DNA from 3 places in the Comamonas fluminis genome. Region 1 is predicted to be linked to each of the others. Evidence: riboswitches for the same ligand, from Rfam matches in the RefSeq annotation. Region 1 holds a riboswitch; each other region holds the start of a gene.
The links. Region 1 has a riboswitch for glycine ahead of gcvT (glycine cleavage system aminomethyltransferase GcvT). Riboswitches for the same ligand answer to the same signal wherever they lie in the genome.
Positions count from the first base shown of each region.

Region 2: it holds a riboswitch for glycine, as region 1 does, so the genes downstream of both, JDW18_RS14090 (trimeric intracellular cation channel family protein) here and gcvT (glycine cleavage system aminomethyltransferase GcvT) in region 1, are expected to answer to the same signal.
Region 3: it holds a riboswitch for glycine, as region 1 does, so the genes downstream of both, JDW18_RS05325 (D-amino acid dehydrogenase) here and gcvT (glycine cleavage system aminomethyltransferase GcvT) in region 1, are expected to answer to the same signal.

Region 1 is NZ_CP066783.1:2,504,477-2,507,744, forward strand. It holds gene JDW18_RS11820 (MBL fold metallo-hydrolase) at 1-924, shown strand, start outside; gene JDW18_RS11825 (energy transducer TonB) at 939-1,388, shown strand; glycine riboswitch at 1,464-1,576, shown strand; glycine riboswitch at 1,595-1,709, shown strand; gene gcvT (glycine cleavage system aminomethyltransferase GcvT) at 1,772-2,908, shown strand; gene gcvH (glycine cleavage system protein GcvH) at 3,044-3,268, shown strand, end outside.
Region 2 is NZ_CP066783.1:3,013,709-3,016,976, reverse strand. It holds gene mnmC1 (FAD-dependent 5-carboxymethylaminomethyl-2-thiouridine(34) oxidoreductase MnmC1) at 1-1,167, opposite strand, end outside; gene JDW18_RS14090 (trimeric intracellular cation channel family protein) at 1,306-1,971, opposite strand; glycine riboswitch at 2,034-2,154, opposite strand; glycine riboswitch at 2,169-2,261, opposite strand; gene JDW18_RS14085 (LysR family transcriptional regulator) at 2,438-3,268, opposite strand, start outside.
Region 3 is NZ_CP066783.1:1,089,884-1,093,151, reverse strand. It holds gene dinB (DNA polymerase IV) at 1-1,027, opposite strand, end outside; glycine riboswitch at 1,208-1,304, shown strand; glycine riboswitch at 1,305-1,420, shown strand; gene JDW18_RS05325 (D-amino acid dehydrogenase) at 1,478-2,746, shown strand; gene JDW18_RS05320 (DMT family transporter) at 2,857-3,268, opposite strand, start outside.

The sequences.
Region 1 (3,268 bases):
AAGCCTGCCGACAGCGACCCCGCCAGCACCTTGCCGGTGCTGGCATTGACCCCAGCCCAGTTGGTTGCCGCGCCAGAGCGCAGTCTCTATCGCATCGGTCATTCCACCTTGCTGATGAAGCTGCGCGGTGGCTGGTGGATTACCGACCCTGTGTTTGCTGAACGGGCGTCGCCACTATCATTTGCCGGCCCCAGGCGCTTTCATGCGCCGCCGATTGCACTGGCTGACTTGCCGCCGCTGCGCGGAGTGCTGCTGTCACACGACCATTACGACCATCTGGACCATGCCGCGATCAAGGCACTTGCTCCCAAGGTGGAAACCTTTCTCTGCCCGCTGGGTGTGGGCGACCGGCTGGTGAGCTGGGGCGTCAAGACCGAAAAAATCATTCAGCATGACTGGTGGCAGGCCAGTGAGGTCGATGGCCTGCGCTTTACCGCCACGCCCGCCCAGCATTTCTCGGGCCGCAGCCTGAGTGACGGAAACCGCACGCTGTGGTCATCCTGGGTGATTGAGGATTTGCAGAGCAGCCAGCCGCTGCGCGTGTTTTTCAGCGGCGATGGTGGTTACTTTGACGGCTTTACAGAAATTGGCCGCCGCTTCGGGCCGTTTGATCTGACGCTGATGGAAACCGGCGCCTACGACGCGCACTGGCCCTATGTCCATATGCATCCGGCCCAGACCATTCAGGCCCACAAGGATCTTGGCGGGCGCTGGCTGCTGCCCATCCATAACGGCACCTTCAACCTGGCCATGCATGCCTGGTGGGACCCGTTTGAGCAAATTGTTGGGTTAGCCAAAGAAAGCAACGTCGCCATCGCGACCCCCATGATGGGCGAGCGGCTGGACCTGCAGACGCCCCACACAGGATCACCCTGGTGGCGCTCCTGCGTCAACCAATCCTTACCAGCAATGCAGCGGGCCTGACCGACAATGAACGCATGAAGACTTTCTGCGCCCCAAGACATCTCAGCCTTGCCACCCTCGCTGCATCGGCCCTGCTACTCAGCGCCTGTACCACCACACCGCCACCGCCCCAAAAGCCCTGGGCCGAATGCACGCCAGCCAGCCAGATCGATAAACCTGCCGTGGTGCGAACCTACCCACATGCCAAGCTCGATCCTCAGTGGTACCCCGAAGGCGCAAAGTTCACGGTGGTCTATCAGTTTGAAGTGACGCCCGAGGGGAAAATGGGCCGCAAGAACTACAAGCCCGCAGATGCCGACCCGCGCATCATCGCCGCCATTGAGCGCTCGTTCACCCGCTGGCGCTTTAAGCCAGCCATCAGCAATGGCCAGCCTGTCACCACCTGTTTTGAACAGCCTTACGAGCTGATTTTTGAAGATCTGAGCCCCAAGCCAGCGCCGCAAGCACCCGAAAAGAGCTCCTGATTTCGCGCTGAAGCACTATCGGAAACCCGAAATCCGGGTCATTTCAGCGTGAGAAACAGAAGCCTCCCGCTAGAATGGCGCCCGTCAGGAGAGAGTGCCCGCAGCTTCAAGCTGTCCGGTGCCGCCGAAGGCGCAGACAGCCCATCAACGCTGTCAAAACGCTCAGGCAAAAGGACTGACAAGCGCTGACAGGATGAAGTCCTGCAGCGTTCCTTGCTGGAGAGAGATGCCGGACATCGTGACGACATCCACCGAAGGAGCAAACTGCCCGACTTCACTGCGGCGGTGAATCTCTCAGGTAAAGCGGACAGCAAGGCAAGCAAGCCACGCATGAATGCCATGCGCGGCCCCCCTATTTGGTATGAATACCGGAGCGCTTGCCTGTGACTGCTGTCGACAACAACTCTGCCCTGCTGACCACCCCGCTGTTTGCCCTGCACCAGAAGCTGGGTGCCCGCATGGTGCCGTTTGCCGGTTACTCCATGCCCGTACAGTACCCGCAAGGGCTGATGGCCGAGCATCTGCACACCCGCAAGGCTGCAGGCCTGTTCGACGTTTCCCACATGGGTCAGCTGCTGCTGCGCGGGCCTGACGCCGCCGCCGCGCTGGAAAGCCTGATGCCCGTCGATGTGATCGATCTGGGTCTGCACAAGCAGCGCTACGGTCTGCTGCTCAATGAAGAAGGCGGCATTCTGGACGATCTGATGTTCGTCAACCGTGGGGAAGACCTGTTTCTCATCGTCAATGGCGCCTGCAAGGCAGCCGATATCGCCCATATTCAAAAGCATATTGGCACGCGCTGCGAAGTGGTTCCCTTGCCTGATCGCGCCCTGCTTGCGCTGCAAGGTCCACAGGCGGCTTCCGTACTCTCGCGCTTGATCTCAGAAGTCACCTCGCTGGTTTTCATGACCGGCAATCACTTCGACTGGCAAGGCCATGCGCTCTACATCACGCGCAGCGGCTATACCGGCGAAGACGGTTTTGAAATCTCTGTGCCCAACGCCGCCGCTCAAGCACTGGCCGAAGCCCTGCTGGCCCAGCCCGAGGTTGCACCCATTGGTCTGGGCGCGCGCAACTCACTGCGTCTGGAAGCCGGTCTTTGCCTGTATGGCAATGACATCGACACCAGCACCACGCCCGTGGAAGCAGGCCTGAACTGGGCCATGCAAAAAGTGCGCCGCACCGGCGGTGCACGCGAAGGCGGCTTTCCCGGCGCCGACAAGGTGCTGGCCCAGTTGCAAAACCCGCAGCAGCTTGCACACAAGCGCGTGGCCCTGATTGCGCAGGAGCGCATTCCCGTGCGCGAACCGGCGGTGCTGCAAAACCAGGACGGCCAGCAGATTGGCCACATCACCAGCGGCCTGCTCAGCCCCTCGCTGAACCAGCCCATTGCGCTGGCCTATGTGCAGCCCGGCTACGCCGCGCTGGACACCCAGATTTTCGCCATCGTGCGCGGCAAGCCTGTGCCCATGAAAGTGGCGGCCACGCCTTTTGTGCCCACCAACTACTACCGCGGCTAAGCCTGCCCCCGTCAATCAGACAGGCCAGTTTGCCCGGCGACTTGTCAAACAGGGGCCAGAACGCCGCTACAGTGCGCACTGGACCTTTCTCAAACAACTCACTGATTCCCCCGAATCCACCATCTGGAGCCCTCCATGAGCATCAAGTTTTCCAAAGAACACGAATGGATCAACGTCGCTGACACCAATGCCGCCATCGTCGGCATCACCGTCCATGCGCAAGACGCGCTGGGCGATGTGGTTTTTGTCGATCTGCCCGCCGTGGGCACCACCTTCAAGGCTGGCGATGTGGCTGGCGTGGTCGAGTCCGTCAAGGCCGCTGCCGACGTTTACATGCCTGTGACTGGCGAGATCGTCGAA
Region 2 (3,268 bases), 510 kb from region 1:
GTCGCGCTGCAGCTTTGCCACATGGGCATTGCCTTGCCAGTGAATGCCGGGTGACTGCAGCAGGGCGTGCACCAGTTGCGCAGGCCTGACCCAGCCTGCCTGTGTGTGCCAGATGGCGTGGCTATCCGGTGGCAGATGGGCGGCGCTCAGATGCTCGGGGTTGGCGGGGCTGCTCCATTGCAGTCCCATGCTGTGCTCTGCATTGCCTACATCCAGCCATTGCGGGGGCAGATGGGCGGGCTCGTTCAGGTCATGCTCCAGCACGCCAATATGCGCCCAGTCCTGAGCTGTCGGCAGCTTGGCATGGCTGCTGAGGTGCTGCAAAGTTTGTAGCGTGGTGCGCACGCCGCTTCTGGACAGGCGCGATAAAACACTGTCGTCGGGCGAAACATGGGGGCAAAACAGACCCGCAGGCAGGCCGGACGCACCGGCTGCGGGCTGGGCCGCCTTGTCCAGCACGGTCACCTGCCAGCCGCGCCGGGCCAGACTGGCGGCCGCTGCCGCACCGGCCAGACCTGCGCCCAGCACCAGACAGTGGCCGGGCTGATTGACCGGGGCGGGCAGGCCATCCGCGCGGTGGCGCGGCTCCCAGGCGGGGTTGTAGCGGGCTTGCAGCGCCTGCGGCTGTTGTGCGTGGATTGCATCGCCTTGCAGCTCAAAGCCCAGCTTGCGCAATGCGGGCGCCATGCTTGCCGTGGGCGCCGTCAGCAGCGTGCCCCGGCGGCAGTGGCGGGCCAGGTTTTTGAGGGCATCGGGGCTCCAGCAGGCGTCATCGGCATTGCGCATGTGGATGCCATCTGCCGCCAGTGGTGGCTGCCTGCGCAGCAGGTTTTGCGTATCACCCACATACAGCGTCAGCAGCACCTGGCCCTGCTCAAACGACAGGCGGTGAATGCCGGGCAGCAGCCCCCACCATTGCGCAGCCAATTGTTCGCCCAGTGGCTGCAGTGGGCCACTGGTGGGCAGGGCTTGCTGCAGTTCAGCGTGAGTGGGGGCATGACCCAGCAAAGCCACAAAATGCAGCATGCGAGGGCGCTGAGCACGGGCCTGCCATGCAGCCCAGGTCTGCAAAAAGCCCAGGCCGCAAGCAAAGTCGGTCTCCAGCACGCGCCACTGCTGGGCGTTCGGGGTCATACCTTCAAGCAGGCGATCAAGAGCTTCAGACATGAAAAAACGACATCAAAGAGGGCGTGGCACAAAAACTGGCGCACTCCAAAGTCAGTGGCACCGAGCAAGAGCCGGCTCGCGGCGAAGGTGCCGTCCCCCTCAGGGGGAAGGCGCGCAGCGCCACAGGGGGGGAGCCGTCTACTCCCAACGTTGTTGATAAGAGAAGACCGGCAGCCGCCATTTAAAGCGAATCGCCGCCAGACGGAAGGCCAGACCGCCCGCAAAGCAGATCGCGGTGCTGATGTTCGAGCTTACATCCAGATAGCGCAGGCCCAGGAACATCAGGCAGACGGTGAGCGAGACGCTGGCATATAGCTCGCGACGGAAGACCACGGGCACCTGGTTGCACAGCACATCGCGCAGGATGCCGCCGCTGATGCCGGTAATCATGCCCGCCATGATGACGACGATGGTCGGGTAGCCCAGCTCCAGCGCGGTGTTGCAGCCGATCAGCGAGAAAGCAATCAGGCCCATGGCGTCCAGCAGCAAAAACACCTGCTTGAGCTTGACCATATGGCGCGCAATCACCGTGGTCAGCAGGCCAAAGCTGATGACCAGATACACATATTCGGGGTGTTGCGTCCAGCCAATCGGGTAGTGGCCCAGCACCATGTCGCGAATGGTGCCGCCGCCCAGGGCGGTGACAAAGGCGATGACCACCACGCCAAAAATGTCCATATTGCGACGGCCAGCCGCCAGCGCGCCAGACATGGCTTCTGCCGTGATGGCCACCAGATAGATGACCAGCATGACGGTGAAATTGGAGGTCTGGAACGAATCCAGCAAAGAGACGGAAGGCAGCATGACGGCGCTTGGAGGCTTTTGAAAATAGACCCGCCACTCACATCGGCGGGAATGTCTGGTTTGCCTCTCCCGCTGTCCTTTGTACCTGAGAGTTGCGCACGTGCGCCAAGGCGTCTGGCGTGCTTGCCCCTTCGGTGAGTCCTGCAAACTTGTGATTGCGGACTGCTCTCCAGTTGGCGATATCCGGGCCATTGCCTGGCCCACCTGCGGTACTTATTGCCTGAGCGATTATGGGAGTTTGCGCCTTCGGCGGGAACCGTTGCCGGGTTCCGCTCTCCCGCAGGATGAGCGCGATTTTAGCCAGTTTCAGACAGGTATTCGGGTTAGTCCGTGGCCTGAAGCGGCCTGAGTCATGCAACTGGCCAAGGGCTGGAGCAGAAAACATCTGTTTTGATAGCGGTCACCGTTGATGTGGTGTGGCTGTCGGGCTGGTTCGTTTCGTGGCAACGGTGGAGGCGGTTTCTTTTCAGGCCTTCGCCTGCTTGTCGGGAGAGCTTGCCAATCCCGCCAGCCGCAGCTGTATCAACTCCAGCAGTGCCCGCACACGCGCAGTCACCGAGTGGCGGTGGCTATATGCCCCCAGCAATTTCAGGGGGGCGGGGCACAAGTCCAGTGGCACCTCCTGCAATCGGCCCGCAGCAAGGTCTTCCTGGCAGGGGTTGGCCGCCACAATCGCAAAGCCTATGCCTTGCCGTGCGCCTGCCACGGCCAGCTCTCCGCTGTTGACGCGGTAGCGGCTGCGCACCGGCACCTTGACGATGTCGCCCGCAGCGTTCTGAAACTGCCAAGGTTGGCCCTTGAGCGCACTGAGGGTGGTGATGCAGGGCAGCGATTTCAGCTCGCGCACATGGCGTGGCATACCAGTCTTAGCCAGCAAGGAGGGAACGGCCACCACGATGCTGGGCAGGGTGGCCAGTTCGCGGGTAATGAAAGTGCTGTCCTCCTGAGGGCCCCGGTGGAAGACGATGGACAGATCCACGTCTTCTCGCAGCACTTCCAGACCGGTCATGCGGGTGTCGCATTCAAGCTCAATCCCGGGGTGGAGACTGCAGAACTCGGCAAGGATGGGCGCCAGCAGCCTGGGCGCCTCGCCCGGCATGCACATCTTCAAAGGGCCGCGCAGCTCGCGCTGCACCGCGCCCAGCTCTTCCTCCGTGCCGAGCAAGGTGTCGAGCAAAGGTTTGGCGCGTTCGTAGAGCAGCCGGCCCGCTTCCGTCATGCGCAGGTGGCGGGTGCTGCGCTCCAGCAGACGTGTGCCCAGTCTGCGCTCCAGCGCGGCAACGTGGCGGCTGACATT
Region 3 (3,268 bases), 1.4 Mb from region 1:
CCGCCTGACGGATTGCCGCCGCATCCTGAACCGGCAGCTGCAAGGTCTGGTCACGCGTGGCAATCTTGAAATCGTCATAGCGCAGCTTGATGCCCACCGTGCGGCCCACATAGCCCTTGTGCTGCAAATCATCGGCCACGCGCTCGCACAGATCGGTGAAGATCGCCCCCAGCTCGGCCTTGTCACGCACGGCGTGCAAGTCACGCTCGAACGTGGTTTCGCGGCTCATGGAAACGGGTTCGCTCTCTGTGACCACTGGCCGCTCATCACGCCCCCAGGCCGACTCATGCAGCCAGTGACCGTAGCTTTTGCCAAACCAGTGCAGCAGCTGCGGCAGGCTTTGCGCCGCCAGATCGCCAATGGTTTCAATGCCCAGATTTTTGAGCTTGGCATCGGCCTTGGGCCCAATGCCGTTGACCTTGCGGCAGGCCAGCGGCCAGATCTGGCTTTGTAGATCTTCTGGCTGCACGATGGAGATGCCATTGGGCTTGTTGAACTCGCTGGCCATCTTGGCCAGCAGCTTGTTGGGCGCCACACCTACCGAGCAGGTCAGCCCTGTGGCCTCAAAAATCGTCTTCTGAATCAGCCGCGCCAGCACGCGCCCGCCTTCACGCTGGCCACCGGGCACGTCGGTAAAGTCGATATAGACCTCATCGACACCCCGGCTCTCCATCAGCGGCGCGATGGAGACAATGATTTCCTTGAAAGCGCGTGAAAAACGCCGGTATTGGGTAAAGTCCACCGGCAGCAAAATCGCCTGCGGGCACAGCTTGGCCGCTTTCATCAGCCCCATGGCCGAGCCCACGCCAAACTGCCGCGCCGGGTAGGTGGCCGTGGTGATCACACCGCGCCCTGTGTAGTCGCGCAGCAGCGGGAAATCGGCCACCGGAATCTCTGACAGCGGCAGCCCCGCATGGCGTGCCAGCAACTCATCATCAAAGCTGCGCCGCCCACCGCCAATGACCACCGGCAAGCCCTTGAGCTGCGGATAGCGCAGCAGTTCCACCGAGGCATAAAACGCATCCATATCCAGATGGGCAATGCGCCGGGGCTTGGTTTCAGGGCTGACGGGAAGATCACTCACGCTGCCGATTTTGCCTGTGCCAGCAAGAGCTGGCTGGCAAGCCAGAAACCGAATCTGTAAGTCTAGGAAACCCGCATAGCCAGCCACGGGCATTCTTCCTACATTCGCCTACAGGCTTTCAGCCCGGTGATATCGAGAGAGACTGCAGCTTGCCAAAGTATGCAGCGCCGAAGGAGCAACCGCCCCGGAAACTCTCAGGCAAAAGGATCGGCATCACTGTTTCACACACTCTGAAGAATGCCCGGATGTCATCGTCCGCCGGGCATACCGAAGGAGCAAGCGATCCTCGCCTCAGGCGGCTCGTGAATCTCTCAGGTCCAGAACAGAGGGGGCGCCCGCTGTGCAATGGTTGCGCAGGGGCTTCCACCCTCTGACGCTTCTGGAATCTGAAACATGAAAACAATCGCCGTCATCGGTGGTGGCATCACGGGCGTCACCACCGCCTACGCTCTGGCTCGCCGCGGTTTTGCCGTCACCCTGTTTGAAAAGCAGCGCTACGCGGCCATGGAGACTTCGTTCGCAAACGGTGGCCAGCTTTCCGCATCAAACGCCGAGGTCTGGACGCACTGGTCCACCATCCTCAAGGGGCTGAAATGGATGCTCAAAAGCGACGCGCCGTTGCTGGTCAATCCCAAACCCAGCTGGCACAAGATTTCGTGGTTCGCACAGTTTCTGGCGGCCATTCCTCAGTACGAGAAAAACACCGTCGAAACCGCACGCCTGGCCATTGCAGCACGCGAGCACCTGTTCACCTGGGCTGAACGTGAAGGCATTGATTTCGACCTGAAAAAGCAAGGCATCCTGCACATCTACCGCGACCGTGCAGGCTTTGAGCACGCGGGTAAAGTCTCGCAGTTGCTGGCACAGGGCGGCCTGGAGCGCCGCGCCGTCACACCCGATGAAATGCATGCGATTGAGCCCACGCTGTCGGGCCAGTTCTACGGCGGATATTTCACCGAGAGCGACTCTACCGGCGACATTCACAAGTTCACCAGCGGCCTGGCCGCCGCCTGCGAACGCATGGGCGTGAAATGCCTGTACGAACAAGAAATCGTGGCCGTGGACAGCAACGGCAAGCGGGCCAGCGTGACCGTGCGCCAGGGCGCAGAAACCGAAACCACCGACTTTGACGCCATGGTCATCTGCGCAGGCACCGCCAGCCGTGCACTGGCCAGCCAGTTGGGTGACAGCGTCAACATCTACCCGGTCAAGGGCTACTCCATCACCGTCAATCTGCGCGATGCGGCCAGCCGCGCGGCAGCCCCCATCGTCAGCCTGCTCGATGATGAAACCAAGCTGGTCACCAGCCGCCTGGGCGACGACCGTTTCCGCGTGGCGGGCACGGCAGAGTTCAATGGCTACAACAGGGACATTCGCTCGGACCGCATTCGCCCGCTGATCGACTGGGTGCAGCAATGCTTTCCCGGCATTGATACCCGCAGCGTCGTGCCATGGGCCGGTCTGCGCCCCATGATGCCCAACCTGATGCCACGCGTGGGCCGGGGCAGCAAGCCCTGCGTCTTCTACAACACCGGCCACGGTCACCTGGGCTGGACCTTGTCTGCCGTCACCGCGGACATGGTGGGCAGCATCGTCATGCAGACGCTGGGCAGCGCCAGCGCTCAGACACGGCTCTCACCGCTGGCCGCGACGGCCATCTGAAGCAGGTCAGAGCGCTACTGATTCAGAAGCTGTTTGCGTATGTATTCATTGGCATTCATAGATAAACCCAACCGAATACGAATGAAGTTGTGCGCAAGCAGCTCTCAAAATCAGAGCTGCAGACAGATCAGCACCAGCCCGGCCATCATCAGCGCCATACCCAGCTTTTCGGGCAAGGAGAGCTTTTCGCTAAAGACGCGGCGCGAGACGATGTAGCTGAAAACTACCTCCACCATGCCCAGCGTGCGCACCGGCGCCGCGCCCTGCATGGCATAGGCCGTGAACCATGCCAGCGACGCGGCAGCCCCCATGCTGCCCGCCACCAGCGAAATGCGCCAGGCTCTGAAGATGGGGCGCAGCCCTTGTTCATTCGTCCTGGCAATCCACGCCCCCATGCCAATGGATTGCATGGTCTGCGCAATCAGCACGCCCCAGGCTCCCGACAGCCAGGGCGAAGTCACGCCCAGCCTGCCAAGCTCTACCGCACCACCGCGAAAGCCGATGGTGGCCAGCGCAAAGCAG